DNA from 3 places in the Arthrobacter sp. Y3221160 genome. Region 3 is predicted to be linked to each of the others. Evidence: predicted binding sites of a transcription regulator. Region 3 holds the regulator's gene; each other region holds the start of a gene.
What was found. Region 3 encodes LexA, which represses DNA repair genes until DNA is damaged. Its sites were predicted from a motif close to TCGAACANNTGTTCGA; they were not measured.
Positions count from the first base shown of each region.

Region 1 (5,581 bases), on a different contig from region 3:
AGCTGTTTGGCGATGCCCGAAATCTCCTCCTCCGGCAGGCCCAGCGCCAAGCCGGCGTCGCGGACCGCCCCGCGGGCACGGTAACCGTTCTGCATGCTCATCAGGGTGACCCGCTGGCTGCCGAAACGGTCGAAGATTTTTTGGTAGACGTTGTGCCGCTCTGCACTTTCCACATCGATGTCGATGTCCGGCAGGGTGGAACGGTCCTGGGAGAGGAAGCGCTCGAAGATCAGCCCGTGGTCCAGGGGGTTCACGTGGCTGATGTAGAGCAGATAGTTCACCAGGCTCGAGGCACCCGATCCCCGGGCCGCGGCGCGCACGCCCATCCCGGTGATCATGCGCGACACTTCGGCCACCGTCAGGAAGTAGGAGGCGAAGCCCAGCCGCGAGATGATGCCCAGCTCATGGGCCAGCCGGTCCCGCAGTTCCTTCTCCGCCCGTCCGGACATTCCGCCAAACCGTTCGGCGATGCCGGTTTCGCAGCGCTGGACCAGCTCGGCCACGGGATCCCCGTCGATCCCGATGACGGAGGCTTCGGGGACCACCGGGCGCTTGAACCCCATGTCCCGGTAAGGATCCATGCGGCACCGGTCGGCCACCGCTTCCGTCGTGGCCAGCAGGCGGATGACGTCCTTGCTTCCGCCGCCGGCTGCCTGCACGATTTCCCGCGCCAGGGCCTGCATCCGGTCGGGGGATTTCAACCAGCCCTGGGCGCTCGGCTGCAGATCCGGCAGCTTGGACAAGGCTGTCAGCGCCCTCGCCGAGTCCAGCACATCTGCAGTGGCGGCGCCGTCCTCTTCGCAGTAGCGCACGGCGTTGGTAAGCACTGCGGGAAGATTCAACTCCCCGGCCAGGTTAAGCATCCGCACCGCGTGGGCGGTACTGAGATTCTCCCCCGGGGCACTCAGGTGGGAGACAATTTCCACTGCGAGCGCCCCGGCCGGCAGTCCGCTGCGCCAGCGTCCGGCCAGCCGGCGGGCTTCGGCGTAGCTACGGCGGCGCAGCGCCTGTCCGACGTCGGAAAAAGGACCCACCAGCACCGTCAGGGCCGGTCCGCCGTCCGGAATGCCCGCATGCCGGGCGAGTTGATCCACCGTCACGCCGGGCGTCCGGCGGCTGGCGGAACGCCCGCGGGCAGCCGTGCCGGCGTGGGCTTCCGAGACCAGGCGGCAGAGCGCATGGTAACCGCTGCCCTGGTTCCCGCCATGGGCCAGCACCACAACGCGGCCGGTGTCCCGACCGCCGCCGTCTTGGACGGCCAGGTCCACGCCGACTATCGGATCCATCCCCGTCGCCAGGCATGCCTTCAGGTGCTTGACCGTGCCGTAGAGACCGTCCCGGTCGGTGCAGGCCAAGGCGTCGGCACCGAAGGAAGCGGCCGCTGCGGCCAGTTCCTCCGGCCAGGAGACACCGTAGTGGGCACTGTACGCCGTGGATACGTGCAGGTGGGTAAAGCTCATGGACATTCCAAACAACGGTCGGGTCTCGGGATCGGCATCCGGCGGACTGCCGGGGCGAACCGGGGGCTGACAGAAAGGCCGGCGGGTACCGTGGTGCGGTCAGGCGCTCAGCTCCCGGACGGCATCATGGACGCGGATCAGGCGCCAGCGTCCGGTATCCACCTGATGGGAAAGGTCCAGGGTGCGGATCTGCGACCGGCCGTTCAGCCGCGCCTGCACCCGCCAGATCTCATGGTCCACCAGTCCCGCGCCCCGGCCCCGTTCCGCACGCAGTTCCTCCGCCCACCATTTGCGGCGTTCGTACCAACGCACCGGTTCCGCGACGATGCGGTAGCTCCTGCCCTGCCAGCGCAGCCGGAGCGGCTGTCCGGCAGGGGAACACACAACGTCAACTGCTTCGCTGAAAACACCCATGTCCCAGTCGCCTTTCATCTGGACAACGGGTCATAATCCCCGGCGAGCGCCCCTGCCAACACGCCCGCCGAAGAACTTGACCCTCTTATTCTATTCGAATATGTATTCGAATCCAAGATCAAGCCTAGGTTCGGGCACTGACAAAATCGGGCCTCCCGCCGACGTCGGCTCAGCGCGCGGCCGCACTGCGGCTAAGTGCAGCAGCACGGCCTACCGTGCAGGTAGGACGGCCAGGTGCGTGCCGTGCGGCGGCCAAGGAGCCTAGCCGTCGTGCTCGGCGAGGTACTTCACGTCGCCGACCAGCTTGTCCCACATCAGCTTGGAGTGTTCCGCCGCCTCGGCGGTCTCGTTGTTGTCCTGCGACAGCGTGAACTCCGTGCCGCCCGGAACTTCCTCCAGCGTCCAGACGAGACGGTGGTAGTTCTCGGGCACGTCCTCCCGGCCGGACAGCGGGCTGAAATGCGTGACGACCAGCCGCCGTCCGGGTTCGAACTCCAGCACCTGGCCCTTGTCCTCGTACGCCTCGCCCTCCCACTCGCCCCGCCAACGGATGGGCCCGCCAACGCTCCAATCGGTCTGCACGTCGGTGCCGAACATGAATCCCCTGATGGCCTCGGGGTCCGTGATCACGGACCAGACACGGTCCGGCGGCGCCGCAATGGTCGCCGTCGAACTGGCCACGTACCGTCCGGACATTGGCTTCCTCCCCTGGTTCCCGCCGTGGCGCCGCGGGTGCGGCTACTCCATCCCAGCTTCCGGCAGCCGGGGCCGGCGCACAATGGCTGCGGGGACACCGCTCAGGGAACGATCCCCGCTTCCGGGCCGCCCGACGGCGCTCATGCTGCCTCGTCGATGAGGTCGGGCCCGTTGTTGCGCACGTTGTTGACCTTCGAACTGACCCGCCGCGGGACAAGATGCGGTTCGGGCATGGCCTCCAGCAGCTGCCGCACGTCGGCCTCGGATGTTGTTTCCGGATCCAGCCAGTCCGCATAGAGGCCGGGCGGAACGATCAGCGGTGTCCGGTCATGGATATGCCCGAGCGCATCGGCCGCCTGGGTGGTGATGATGGTGCAGGTGCGCAGCCACTTCTCCGGGTGGTCTTCGGGCAGGGCCGGGTCGGGCCAGTTCTCGAACAAAGCCGCGAAAGCCAGCGCCTCGTCGCCTGCGCCGTGCAGGTAGGTCGGGATCTTGCCGTCCTCGGTCTTCTGCCATTCGAAATACCCGTCGGCAACAAGCAATCCGCGCTTCCTGGCCGCCGCCTTGCGGAACGAGGGTTTCTCCGTCACGGTCTCCATCCGCGCGTTGATCAGGCGGGCGCCGGAGCGGGGGTCCTTGGCCCACGGCGGCACGAGGCCCCACCGCGCCAGGATGAGTTTCCTGGACACTCCCTCGCCGTCGGCCTGCTTGCGGTCGATGATCAAGGGGACCTCGTCGGTCGGAGCCACGTTGTAGGAAGGCTGGATCTCTTCGACGTAGGACTCATCGACGTCGAAGGAAGCCACCAGGTCGCCGGTGCTCCGGGCCATGACGTATCTGCCGCACATGCCTCCATTATGGTCCAGCCGCGCGGCGGAAGCCCGGCAAGCGGCCCGAAACAGCCGCGCACCCCGGCCGGACTCCCCGCCCGGCAGCCGCCGCCGCCGGCGCCGGGAATGACCGCGCCCGGTGCGACGTTGACATGTACACAAGCTTTCAGACCAGAAGGAGCCATCTTGGATTACACACCTGCTGCCGGAACCGTCACCATGTTCTCCACCACCTGGTGCGGGTACTGCCGACGCCTGAAGACCCAGTTCGATGCGCAGGGCATCGGCTACACCGAGATCAATATCGAAGAGGTCCCCGGCACCGCGGAGCTCGTCGAGAAGCTCAACGACGGAAACCAGACGGTTCCCACCCTGCTCTTCCCGGATGGCAGCAGCGCCACGAACCCGCCGCTCTCCCTGGTCAAGGAACGCCTGGGCGTCTAGCAGCGGCAGGCTCCACCGGCGGAATCCGGACCGCGGGCCACGGGGCGCCGCAGTTTCCATAACAATCGTTTTGGAAATTGTGGCGCCCCTCTTTTGTTCCTAGGATGGGGCAGGAAGGCCGACGACGGCCTCGCCAGACTTCGCTAGGAAGGAATCACTCCCGCATGGTTCACAAGGTTCGGGCAGTAGTGGCCCTGGAAAAGAATGCTCCGGTCTCCATCGAAACCATCCTGGTTCCCGATCCGGGCCCGGGCGAGGCGCTGGTGGACATCCTCACCTGCGGCGTCTGCCATACCGATCTGCACTACAAGCAGGGCGGGATCAACGACGACTTCCCGTTCCTGCTCGGCCACGAAGCCACCGGCGTGGTCAGCGCCGTCGGCCCCGACGTGACCGATCTTGAGCCCGGCGACCGCGTCATCCTGAACTGGCGCGCAGTGTGCGGCGAGTGCCGGGCCTGCCGGCGCGGTGAAGCCCAGTACTGCTTCAACACGCACAACGCCACCCAGAAGATGGCCCTCGAGGACGGCACCGAGCTCTCCCCCGCCCTGGGCATCGGTGCCTTTGCCGAGAAGACCCTGGTGGCCGCCGGCCAGTGCACCAAGGTGGACGACGACGTCGACCCGGCGGCGGTCGGACTGCTCGGCTGCGGCGTCATGGCCGGCATCGGCGCGGCGATCAACACCGGCGAGGTCAAGCGCGGCGAATCCGTGGCCGTGATCGGCTGCGGCGGCGTAGGCATCGCCGCCATCGCCGGTGCCAAGCTGGCCGGCGCCACCACGATCATCGCCGTCGACATCGACGACAACAAGGTGGAGCTGGCCAAGTCGCTGGGTGCCACGCACGGGATCAACTCGAAGGAACAGGACCCGGTGGAGGCCATCCGGGCGCTCACCGGCGGCAACGGCGCCGACGTCGTGATCGAAGCGGTCGGACGTCCGGAAACCTACAAGCAGGCGTTCTACGCCCGCGACCTGGCCGGGCGCGTGGTCCTGGTGGGTGTCCCCACGCCGGACATGAAGATCGAACTGCCGCTGCTGGACGTGTTCGGCCGCGGCGGCTCGCTGAAGTCCTCCTGGTACGGCGATTGCCTGCCGTCCCGCGACTTCCCGATGCTGGTCAGCCACTACAAGCAGGGCAACCTGGACCTGGACGCCTTCGTCACCGAGCGGATCAAGCTCGACGAGGTTGAGGCCGCGTTCGACAAGATGCACGAGGGCAAGGTGCTGCGTTCGGTGGTGGAGGTCGCATGAGCGCGGCAATCGAAAACCTGGTCACCTCGGGCACGTTCTCGCTGGACGGCGGCACCTGGGACGTGGACAACAATGTGTGGATCGTCGGCGACGCCACCGAGGTCATCGTCATCGATCCGGCACATGATCCGCAGGCCATTGCCAACGCCGTCGGCTCCCGGAGCGTGAAGGCCATCCTGCTCACGCACGGTCACGACGACCACATCCGCGCCGTCGGTGAATTCCGGGACCTGGTGAAGGCACCGGTTTACCTGCACGACGCCGACCGGATGCTCTGGGACGCCGTCTTCCCGGACAGCGCGCCCGACCACGCGATCGAGGACGGCGACACCTTCGAGATCGCGGGGGCGCGGCTGCAGGCCATCCACACTCCGGGCCACTCCCCCGGATCGGTCTGCTTCCACCTGGCCTCGCAGAACGTCCTGTTCAGCGGGGACACGTTGTTCAACGGCGGTCCGGGAGCCACCGGCCGCAGCTATTCCAG
Region 1 is NZ_JBNHHU010000001.1:520,239-525,819, forward strand. Features, by position in the region: gene AC5RWG_RS02400 (DNA polymerase III subunit alpha) at 1-1,460, opposite strand, end outside; gene AC5RWG_RS02405 (DUF6504 family protein) at 1,560-1,874, opposite strand; gene AC5RWG_RS02410 (SRPBCC domain-containing protein) at 2,136-2,570, opposite strand; gene AC5RWG_RS02415 (SOS response-associated peptidase) at 2,711-3,418, opposite strand; gene AC5RWG_RS02420 (glutaredoxin domain-containing protein) at 3,587-3,844, shown strand; gene AC5RWG_RS02425 (S-(hydroxymethyl)mycothiol dehydrogenase) at 4,009-5,097, shown strand; gene AC5RWG_RS02430 (MBL fold metallo-hydrolase) at 5,094-5,581, shown strand, end outside.
Region 1: a site for LexA is predicted at 1,969-1,984, ahead of AC5RWG_RS02405 (DUF6504 family protein). Genes of this name have one in related genera too.

Region 2 (5,581 bases), on a different contig from region 3:
CCAAGGCCATCCAGAACGCCCAGGCACAGGTCGAAGGCCGGAACGCCGAGCAGCGCAAGAACGTGCTGAAGTACGACGACGTGCTCAACCGGCAGCGTGAGGCAATCTACAACGACCGGCGGCGCATCCTGGAAGGCGACGACCTGCACGAGAAGGTCGCGTTCTTCCTTGAGGACGTGGTGACGGCGATGGTCAACGAAGCCACCGCTGAGGGCCATGGCGACGACTGGGACTACGAGCAGCTGTGGACCAACCTCAAGCAGCTCTACCCGATCGAACTGACGATCGACGAGGTGCTGGAGGAAGCCGGCGGGCGCTCGAGGGTCACGGCGGATTTCCTGCGCGCCGAAATTGTCTCCGATGCCAAGGTCGCCTACGCCCAGCGCGAGCAGACGCTCGGCTCCGAGACTATGCGCGAACTGGAGCGGCGCGTGGTGCTCTCGGTGATCGGCAGGAAGTGGCAGGAACACCTCTACGAGATGGATTACCTCAAGGAGGGCATCGGACTGCGGGCCATGGCCCAACGCGATCCGCTGGTCGAATACCAGCGCGAGGGATTCGTGATGTTCCAGGCCATGATGGAGTCCATCCGTGAAGAGAGCATCGGCTATCTCTTCAACCTCGAGGTCCAGGTTCAGCAGCCGGCCGAGGCGACGGTCCCCGGGGTCGCTGACGCCCGGGCGGCGGCGGCGCCGCAGATCACCGCGGCCGGCCTGGAAGCTCCGCAGCGGCCGGCGGCCCTGCAGTTCACGGCGCCCAGTGCATCCGGGGAAGCCGAGACACGGGTCGAACGCCAGGCCCCGGCCAAGGCGGCAGCGCCTGCCAGGGACAAGCGCCCCGCCAAGAGCGGCAAGCGCCGGAAGTAGTTTGGGGCTTCAGCCGATCTCCAGGGCCGTGACCTTCCACAGTCCGCGGATCCACTCCAGCCGCAGCGCCACCGCGCGTATCCGGCGGGTCTCGGCCACCACCAACGACGCTTCATAGGCGCTGTCGGCGGCACGGCACACCCGGGCGGAGCGGACCACGGGGCTGCGGTGCAGCCGCAGCGGTGCCCGGCCATCGGAACGCAGCTGCGCCTGGTGGGCCCTGGCGATGTCCGCCCGGTGCACCAGCTTTTCGTAGCTGGCGGGGTCAAGCCAGCGGGCCAGCTGTTGGACCGGCCGTGTGCCGGAGACGGCCTCCAGGCAGGCCTGCGCCACGGACCGGGCCATCGCCGTGACGTGGAGCAGTTCGGCCTCCGCCTCGGGGTCCCCGCCCACCGGCAGCGGAACGGGACGGGGCACTGCGGCGGGTCCGGCCGTCCCGCGGGTGTCATCCGGTCGCCTGGGCTGCAACCGGATGACGGGCGCAAAGTAGCCGTCCGGCCCGGCCGGTTTGACCCGCCGTACCGTCAGGGGCCGGGGCGCCCCGCTCGCCGGTGCCAGCGTGTCCAGGCGCGCGCCCGCCGCGGCTTCCTTCTCCGGCGTCTGCACGGCCGGGAGGTGTCGCACGTTGTCCATGTCCTGCCCTTCCTTCCACTGGTACTGCCTTGGCTTCCAGCCGCGCCACACAGCACGGCTCCCGTGTGCGTCTCTCGGCCGCTTCCGGAAAGCTTCACTATCCGGGCGGAGGTACGACGAGCGTTTGCCCGGGTTTGATTAGGGAGGGGTCGTGACCGATGAGGGTTTGGTTGGCGGCATACCACTCCGGCCACCGCTCGGCGATTTCCACGTCGGTCGCCAGCGGGCCCAGCTCGGCGGCCGCGAGCTGCCAGAGGGAATCCCCGGCGGTGACGGTAACCAGCCGGGGTGCGTCAGAGGCTTCCCGGGTTGGCGGCTTGACGACGGCGCCCGGGGCCGCGGCCGGCGGAGCGGGCTTCCATGAGGGGTCCACCGGAGGGTTTATCCGACCGGCCAGGCCGTCCGGCTGCCACCGGGGATCCACAACGGCAGCGCTGGACGCGCCGGTCCCGGCCGCGGCTTCGGCCGGACGCGTTGCGGCCGCCGCATGGGCGCCCGCGACCACCACCAGATTGAGGCCGACGACGGCGCCCGCCAAGCGCCGCAGGAACGCGGGACTCCACACGGCCCACCGGGCCGCCAGGCGACTGTGGCCGGTCCTGGCCAGCACCGCGCAGGCCGCCGCTGCCGCCATGCCCAGGAGCAACCAACAGAGCACGGCCGCGCCGGCTCCGATCGACAGGAGCGCCAGCAGGTCCTGATAGTTCTGCGAAGGCCACGTGGCGCCGGTGGCCAGCTCCCTCCCCGCGAGCACCAGCACGGCGGCACAAGCCGTCACCAGCCCTGTGGTTGCCAGATCGGCGGTGGTTCTGAGCATGGGAAGCGCCTCCAGAGAGAAACGTGTTACTGCCGTTTGATGTAGTTTGGTTATGTTTAGTGCTATTTGTTTTCCAATAGTGGCAGCTTCAAACACTTGTTGTAAAGCAGTCGGTTTTCCGTTGACGGTATGTGGTGCAGGTTCCTAGGCTGGCGCCATGCGTTGGGACGCCCTGTTTGCCGATTTGGAGACCCAGCTACACGCCGCAGACCGGCTGGAGTTGGAAGCGGAGGTAAACGAGCGCGCCCGGATCGAGTTGGCCGCGGTGGGTCTGGCCGACCGGCTTCGGGGGCAGCTGGGCAGCAGGTTGCGCGTCCGTGCAGGCACAGACCTCAGGTTCGAGGGGACGCTGGCCCATGTCGGATCAACCTGGTTGGTGCTGTACGAGGGAGTGCGGAGCGTGCTCCTGCCGTTGGCCGCTGTCCAACTGCTCGAAGGAATGGGCCGGCATGCGGTTGCCGACTCGACCGGGGCGCGTCGGCTCGGGCTCGGATCCGCACTGCGCGCCCTTGGCCGCGACCGCGCACCGGTCGCGGTCTACCTGTCGGGCGGCCCCGGCATCCCGGCGGCCGAGGGGGTGGTCGACAGGGTCGGGGCGGACTCCTTCGACCTCGCGGCGGTGCCGTCGGGCGAGGACAGGCGCGCGGCAAATGTCCGGTCGGTCTACACGGTGCCCTTCGCGGCCATTGCGGCCCTCGTGTCGCGCAGCCCGGACTGAATGCTCATTCCGTGGTGGACTTGGCCTCTTCGATCAGCCGCCGCGTCTGGGCATACTTGTCCTGGATGTACTGGTCGAGCATGACCTGCTCGACGCGCCATTGGCCCCGGCCGCCGATCTGGATGGCGGGAAGTTCGCCGCTGCGAACCAGGGCGTACGTCTGCGACGAGGAGATCTGCAACTCCTCCGCCACATCGGACAGGGTGAGGAACCGCGGCATGGGCTGATCCTTCGGAGCGGGGACGGTTTCAGCCATTATGGCACCGTTTGACGTCGTTTGATCCAACTGGACCCGTTGCTTCTGAAAAGTTTTCCCCAGATCCGGCCCGGGTGGCCGCGGCGGTTCCCTTTCCCCTGGGCCACGACCAGAATGGTGCCACCCGCGGCCTCGGGGCCGACTCTCGGAGCGCAGGCTGGCTGTCCCCTGGGGCGCGGGAATAAGGGGGGAAAATTCGTGAGCGCTGCCATCGCAGAAAAAACCGTCGCACAGCGGTTGAAACGCCCGTCGTGGAAAGATCCCCGGTTGCTGGTGGGGCTGCTGCTCGTGGCGGCTTCGGTGGCCGGAGTCGCAGCGCTGGTCAACAGCGCGGATAAGACCACCGGTGTCCTGGCGGCCAGGACGGACATCGCGGTGGGACAACCGATCTCCGCCGCCGACGTGGTCGTCGTCGACGTTCGGCTGGGCGAGGCGGGCAGCCTTTATCTGCCGGCAGCAACGGGGTTGCCGGCAGATGCCGTCGCCACCGCGCTGGTCCGGGGCGGTGAACTGCTGCCGGCTTCCGTGCTGGGCGCCGGCGACGACTTGGACCGGAAACCGATCGGCCTGAGTATCGAGAGCCCGTTGCCCGAGGAGGCCGGTCCCGGTTCCCGGGTCGATGTATGGGTGTCGCTGCCCGACGGACGCAACGGTTTCAAGGAGCCGGAGAGGCTGCTCGAGGCGGCCGAGGTGTCGCAGTTGACGCGCGCCACCACCGCTTTCGGCTCGTCCGGGGCGGAACGGCTGCACGTCCTGGTGGGGGATGACACCCTGCCGGCGCTGCTGCATGCCCTCGCCAACGGGGCACGCATCAACGTGGTACTCAACCCGGCCGGTACTCCATGAGTCTGCCGGTCGTCACGCTGGGAACGGCGGCCGCCGACTTCGTGACCGGCCTGGAACGGCTCCATGGGCCTGTCACCGTGGTCCGGCGCTGCACCGACCTCGCGGAGTTGCTGGCGGCGGCGCAGTCCGGGCTGGCCCGGGCGGCCATCGTGGCGGGCCGGACGAGGGAGCTCGACGGCAGTGTGCTGGAGCGGCTGCACGGCGCCGAGGTGTCCGTGGTGGCGTTGACCGACGACGGCGGGGAACGCCTCCGGCTCGAAGCGCTCGGCATCCGCACGGGTGCCGCAACCGTTGAGCCCGTGGCCCTGGCAGCACTGGTGGCCGAGTCCGTCGCGCAGCTGCGCTCGCTGACGGCGGCCAAAGCGGCAGCAGGAGCCGCTGCGCCGGGAGGGGCGGCGCTGGCCGACCCCGCCCGGGCCCTGCGGCCGCACGACGCTGCAGTTAAACCGCCGGCACCTGCAGGGGCCAAGGGTGAACTCGTCGCGGTGTGGGGTCCGGCCGGGGCGCCGGGACGCACCACCGTGGCGGTCAACCTCGCCGCCGAATACGCCGCCGCCGGCCGGCGGACCCTGCTGATGGATGCGGATACCTACGGGGCCAGCGTCGCCGCGTTCCTTGGCCTGCTCGATGAATCTGCCGCGCTTGCCCACGCCTGCCGGCTGGCGGACCAGGGCGTGCTGGACAGCCCGGCCCTGGAACGGGTCTGCCTGAAGGTAGCCGTGGCCGGAACCTCGATGCTGGTGCTGACCGGGATTACGAGGGTGGACCGGTGGACCGAGCTGAGGCCGTCGGCGCTCGGGGCGGTGCTGGACGTGGCGCGGGCGGTGGCGGAGACCGTCGTCGTGGATTGCGGTTTCTCGCTGGAACACGACGAGGAGCTGAGCTTTGACTCGATGGCGCCGCGGCGCAATGGTGCCACGTTGCGGGTGCTGGAGGCGGCGGACCGGGTGCTGGCCGTGGGCAGCGCGGATTCGGTGGGGCTGCCGCGGCTGGTCCGCGCGCTGGACGAACTGGCGCATGCCGTCCCCTCCGCCTCGGCCGAAGTGGTGCTCAACAAGGTTCGGGCGGCAGCCGTGGGAGCCCGGCCGGAAGCACAGTTGCGGGAGGCCTGGGAACGGTTCGTGCCGGCCGCCGGCGTCCCCGCCCTGCTGCCGTCCGATACCGCCGCAGCCGATGCCGCCCTGCTGGGCGGCTCGGTCCTGTTGGAATCCGCGCCGGGCTCTGCGCTGCGGCACGCCATCGCCGGGCTGGCCGGAAGCCGGCCGGCGCCGCCCAGGCGGGGAATCTGCCGTCGTGCCCGCTCAAAGTGAAGTTTTGAACGCGCCGCGTTAGGCTTGCCGAAGGACCGCAACGGCGCGGTTGGGACCCACCTATCGGAGGCGTTTTACATGTCGACTGGATCCAGCATGGCGGATCTGTCCAGCTCAGCTACCGGCGATGAGGAA
Region 2 is NZ_JBNHHU010000001.1:1,029,876-1,035,456, reverse strand. Features, by position in the region: gene secA (preprotein translocase subunit SecA) at 1-866, shown strand, start outside; gene AC5RWG_RS04700 (Rv3235 family protein) at 876-1,499, opposite strand; gene AC5RWG_RS04695 (LysM peptidoglycan-binding domain-containing protein) at 1,597-2,316, opposite strand; gene AC5RWG_RS04690 (hypothetical protein) at 2,474-3,034, shown strand; gene AC5RWG_RS04685 (helix-turn-helix domain-containing protein) at 3,039-3,254, opposite strand; gene AC5RWG_RS04680 (hypothetical protein) at 3,489-4,136, shown strand; gene AC5RWG_RS04675 (CpaE/TadZ family protein) at 4,133-5,446, shown strand; gene AC5RWG_RS04670 (NAD-glutamate dehydrogenase) at 5,525-5,581, shown strand, end outside.
Region 2: a site for LexA is predicted at 2,405-2,420, ahead of AC5RWG_RS04695 (LysM peptidoglycan-binding domain-containing protein). Genes of this name have one in related genera too.

Region 3 (5,581 bases):
TGGGTGTGGTTACTCGGCCGGTCCGAGGGTGAGCAAGTAGGCAGCCAGCAGCGACAGGCCGGCCAGGATCCAGAAGACGATCACCAACCACTTGGGCAGCCGCTGCTGCCGGAACGAGATGGCGCCGCCGGCCAGCAGCCCGGCCAGGCCCATCAGGAGGATGCTGCCCATGGCTACCTCAGCGTCTTCAACCAGTTGCGCAGCAGCTCCGCGCCGGCGTCTCCGGACTTTTCCGGATGGAACTGGGTAGCACTCAGCGGACCGTTTTCGACGGCCGCTATGAACGGGGCGCCGTGCGTGGACCAGGTCACCAGCGGCGGCGTCATCGCGGGTTGGGTGACGTCGAAGTTCCAGTGCTGCACACCGTAGGAGTGCACAAAGTAGAAGCGCTCGTCTTCGATCCCGGCAAACAGCCGGCTGCCCTCTGCGGCGTCCACGGTGTTCCACCCCATGTGGGGCACGACCTCCGCCGGCAGCGCTTCCACGGTTCCCGGCCATTCCCCGACGCCCTGCGTGCGGACGCCATGTTCCACGCCTTCTTCGAACATGACCTGCAGGCCGACGCAGATTCCCAGCACGGGCCGGCCGCCGGCCACCCGGCGCCCGATCCAGCGAAGCGCGTCCACGGACTTGAGCCCCTGCATGACCGTGGCGAAGGCGCCGACGCCGGGAACCAGCAGGCCGTCTGCGTCGAGGACGTCGTCGGAGGCATGGCTCAGCGTGACGTCGGCACCCACGTGCTCCAGCGCGCGGACTGCCGAGCGGACGTTCCCGGAACCGTAGTCCAGTACGGTGACCTTGGGCGCAGCCGTCACAGGGCTCCCTTCGTCGAGGGAATGCCCTCGACACGTGGATCGGCTTCGACGGCGGCGCGGAGTGCCCGGGCGAAGGCCTTGAACTGGGCCTCGACGATGTGGTGGGGGTCCCTGCCGCCCAGCACGCGCATGTGCAGGCAGATCTGGGCGTGCAGTGTGATCGATTCGAACACGTGGCGGGTCAGCGATCCGGTGAAATGTCCGCCGATCAAGTGGTACTCCTGGCCTGCCGGTTCTCCCGTGTGCACCAGGTAGGGCCGGCCGGAGATGTCCACGACGGCGTGGGCCAGCGCCTCGTCCAGGGGCACCGTGGCTTCGCCGAAACGGCGGATCCCGGCTTTATTGCCCAGCGCTTCCTTCAGCGCGTCGCCGATGGTGATGGCGACATCTTCGACGGTGTGGTGCGCGTCGATGTGCGTGTCCCCGCTGGCCTTCACCGTCAGGTCGACGAGCGAGTGCTTCGCCAGGGCGGTGAGCATGTGGTCGTAGAACGGCACGGTGGTGCTGATCTCGGAACGGCCGGTGCCGTCGAGGTCCAGTTCAACCAGCACGGACGACTCGCTGGTAATGCGTTCGAGGCGTGCGGTACGTCCGGTGGTGGTTTCCACGGTCATGGGAGTCCTTTGACGAATTGGTCGACCGGCGCGAGCCGGTTCGCTCTTACTAGTTTAGGAGACGGGGCTCGCCACGAGGGCCTTGATGCCGTCGAGGAAGGCTGTGGTCTCGGCCTCAGTGCCGGCGGTTACCCGCAGATGGCCCGGGATCCCGACGTCGCGGATCAGAACGCCGGCTTCCAGCAGTCCCTGCCACACCGAGCGGGGGTCCTCCAACCCGCCGAAAAACACGAAGTTTGAGTCGGACGGCGCCGGGTCGAGTCCCAGCTCGGCCAGCCCGTCGACAATGCGGTCCCGCTGCGCCTTGATGTCTTCGACGTTGGCCAGCAGCGCATCGGCGTGTTCCAAGGCGGCCAGGGCCGTTGCCTGCGTGACGGCGGACAGGTGGTAGGGCAGGCGGACCAGGCGCAGCGCATCGGTAATCTGCGGTGCGGCGGCGAGGTACCCGACCCTGGCGCCTGCCAGCGCGAAGGCCTTGCTCATGGTGCGGGAAACGATGAGCCGCTCCCGTCCCGGCAACAGCGTCAGCGCGCTCGGCGTTCCGGCGTGGGCGAACTCGGCGTAGGCCTCGTCCACGATCACGATGGCCTTGGAGGCCTCCCCCGCTTCATACGCCGCCTCCACGACCTCAAGACCCAGGGCGGTGCCCGTCGGGTTGTTCGGGGAGCAAAGAACGACCACGTTTGCCCCGGAGTCGGCCACGGCGGCGGCGGCAGCGTCCGGGGACAACGTGAAGTCTGCCCCCCGCGGAACGGCCACATAATCCGTGTCCGTCCCGCTGGCCAGCAGCGGGTACATGGAATAGGTGGGCGGGAAGCTCAGCAGGGTGCGGCCGGGGCCGCCGAAGGCCTGGAGGATTTGCTGCAGGACCTCGTTCGATCCGTTGGCGGCCCAAATGTTCTCTGCGGTGAGGCCGTGCCCCAAGTAGCGGGCCAGCGCCGTCCTCAACTTCGTGAACTCGCGATCCGGATACCGGTTCAGACCCGCGGCAGCCTCGCTGACGGCCGAGACGATGGCCTGACGGACAGCATCGGGCAGGCCATGGGTGTTTTCGTTGACGTTCAGGAGGACGGGAACCTCCAGCTGGGGCGCACCATAGGGCTCCAGGCCCCGGAGATTTTCCCGCAACGGCAGGCGGTTCAGGCGTTCTAACTGCTCACTCACCGGTCCAGTTTAAGCTTCGGCCCGCCCGGGGCAGGAATCGGGCGGGCCGAAGCAGCTCATATTACGGCTGCCTCAGCGCGCGGACGGGACCAGCAGCTGCTGCCCGGCGTGGACGATGTCCCCCTGCAGGCCGTTCAATTGCGCGATCTCGAAAATGACATCGTGGGGGTTGCGGTCCGGCGCGGACTGCACTGCTATGTCCCACAGTGACTGGCCGCTGCCGACCGTGACGGTCGCCGCCGGCCCCGGCCCCAGCCCCCCGGCGGCGGCCATTGCCGGAGCAGTGAAGAAACCGATCAGGGTCAGGGCTGCGGCCGCGGCGAGCATCAGCGGCAGGCCGATCAGCAACAAACGGCCGCGGCGGGTCAGCCGCAGGCCTGTGCTGGTACGAAGGCCGGCGGGCTGCGGTGCGAGCTGGGCGGACATGGTGCCACCTTTCCGATATTCGATCTATTTCGGCTGGTTTCGATCGTCTTGCAACGGTATTCGAACGTATCTTCGAATACGTCTTCTACAGTTTTAGCACTGGTGATCGAACATTGTCGAGACTCAGTCGAACAAATGTTTGAAATTCGCTACCGCCTCGCCTAGCGTTGTAAGCGTCGGGCGGCAGTAAGAGCAGTGCATCAGCCGCCACCGACAAAACAGTTGAGACAACAGTCCATGTGCGGTTCCGCTACGGCGCCGGCGCAGGGACCACTACGGGGAGACCGGGGCCGGACATGTCGGAAGAGACCACCACCACTGCCGGAGCGAAGCGACGCGGCCGGCCCGTCAAAGTGGGGCGCAGCCTGACGCCGAGGCAGAAGAAGATCCTGGAAACCATCCAGCGCTCCGTCATGTCCCACGGATACCCTCCGTCCATGCGCGAGATCGGTGACACGGTCGGTCTGGCAAGCCTGTCCAGCGTCACGCACCAGTTGGCCCAACTGGAGAAGATGGGCTACATCAGGCGCGACCCCAAGCGTCCCCGTGCCATGGAAATCCTGACCCCGCTGACACTCGAGCACGGGGGTGTGGAAATCGTCGGAGTCGATGAACCGCAACAGCTGCGCAGCTCCAGCGGCGTCGCCGTATCCGAGCTGACCACGTCATCCGACACGGCGATGGTGCCGCTGGTGGGAAGGATCGCAGCGGGCGGGCCGATCCTGGCGGACCAGGCGGTCGAGGACGTCATGCCCCTGCCGCGGCAACTGGTGGGACACGGCGAGTTGTTCATGCTCAGGGTCTCGGGCGATTCCATGATCGATGCGGCCATCTGTGACGGCGACTGGGTCGTGGTCCGCCAGCAGCACACGGCCGAGAACGGCGACATCGTGGCGGCGCTGCTCGACGACGAAGCAACGGTCAAGACCTTCCGGCAGCGCGACGGCCACACCTGGCTGTTGCCGCAGAATACCCAGTACGAACCGATTCTTGGCGACCACGCAACCATCATGGGCAAGGTTGTCTCGGTGATGCGGGCCCTCTGACGCGCCCGGTCTCCCCGGTCCGCGCTGCAGCCACCCCGGGATCCCCTGCCCGCACGGGCGGTCCCCGCGCAGGGCCCCGCTCGCTCCGGAACGGGCGTGCCCCCAACCCGTTCAGGCTGAGGCCGTAGCCAGCCTTTCCAAGACCTGGCGGGCCGTGGCGCCGTCCTTGGTACTCCAGAAGGGCGGCAGGGCGCTGCGGAGGAAACTCCCGTAGCGCGCCGTCGCCAGCCGGGAGTCCAACACGGCCACCACTCCACGGTCGTTTGACGCGCGGATCAGCCTGCCGGCTCCCTGGGCCAGCCGCACGGCCGCATGGGTCGCCGAGACCGTCATGAAACCGTTTCCCCCGGACTGCGCCACGGACCGGGTTCGGGCAGTCGTGAGCGGGTCATCCGGCCGGGGGAACGGAATCCGGTCGATGACCACGAGCCGGCACGCGGAACCGGGAACGTCGACGCCCTGCCAGAGCGTCATGGTGCCGAACAGGCAGGTGTCGGGCTCTTCGGCGAATTGGCGGACCAGCGCGCCCATCGACGATTCGCCCTGGCACAGGATGGTCAGGTCGGTGCGCCCGCGCATCTCGGCCGCGGCTTCTTCTGCCGCACGCCGCGAGGAGAACAGGCCCAGGGCGCCGCCGCGCGAGGCCAGCAGCAGCTCCTCGAGTTCATCGAGCTGTTCCGGGCTGGTGCCCCGGCCCGGCTTCGGCAGATGCGACGCCACGTAGAGCACGCCCTGCCTGGGGTAATCGAAGGGGCTGCCCACGTCCACGCTGGAATAGGCGGGCGCGCCGGCTCCGAGCAGTCCGAGCGACCCGGCGACGGCATCGAAGGTCCCCCCGACCGACAACGTCGCCGATGTCAGCACAACGGTATGGTCGTCGAACAAGCCCTCACGCAGCCGGGACGCCACCGAGAGCGGCGCTATGTTCAACGTTGCCGGCTGGTCGTCATTGGCGGCGTAGTCGCCGGTTTCGCCATAGGTGCTGGGACGGGTCGCCCAGATGACCTCCCGGGAGTCCGGAGCGGACAGCAGCCGTTCGGCCAGTTCCAGCACGGCCGCGAGCCGTGAGCGCGCCATCTGCCGTCCGCCGTCCGCTGCCCCCGCACCCTCGGGCTTGGAGTCGGAGAGCGCCGCGCGGGCCGCTTCCCGTACCTGCGCGAGAACCAGCTCATGCTCCTCGCGGAGGCCGGCCGCCAGCAGGCCGGTGGGCACCGACTGCAGGACGTCCTCCAGCGCGTCGGCGGCGGAGTTCAAAGGCTCCACGCTGATCCCCGTGTGTTTGCGCGCCGTCGAGGCGGCGGTACGCACCATGGCGGCGGAGAGTTGCCCCGCGACGGCGCTGGTGACGCGGTCCTGCAGCTCATGGGCCTCGTCGATGACCACCACGTCATAGTCCGGGAGTACCGCGACGCCCTCGAAGGCGTTGATGGCCAGCATGGCGTGGTTCGTGATCACGATGTCTGCCTCTGCCGCGCGGCCCCGTGCCAGTTCGCTGAAGCACTCGGCGGCCAGGGGA
Region 3 is NZ_JBNHHU010000002.1:28,846-34,426, forward strand. Features, by position in the region: gene AC5RWG_RS13140 (hypothetical protein) at 10-171, opposite strand; gene hisH (imidazole glycerol phosphate synthase subunit HisH) at 174-815, opposite strand; gene hisB (imidazoleglycerol-phosphate dehydratase HisB) at 812-1,429, opposite strand; gene AC5RWG_RS13155 (histidinol-phosphate transaminase) at 1,484-2,593, opposite strand; gene AC5RWG_RS13160 (LysM peptidoglycan-binding domain-containing protein) at 2,666-3,019, opposite strand; gene lexA (transcriptional repressor LexA) at 3,316-4,065, shown strand; gene AC5RWG_RS13170 (ATP-dependent DNA helicase) at 4,177-5,581, opposite strand, start outside.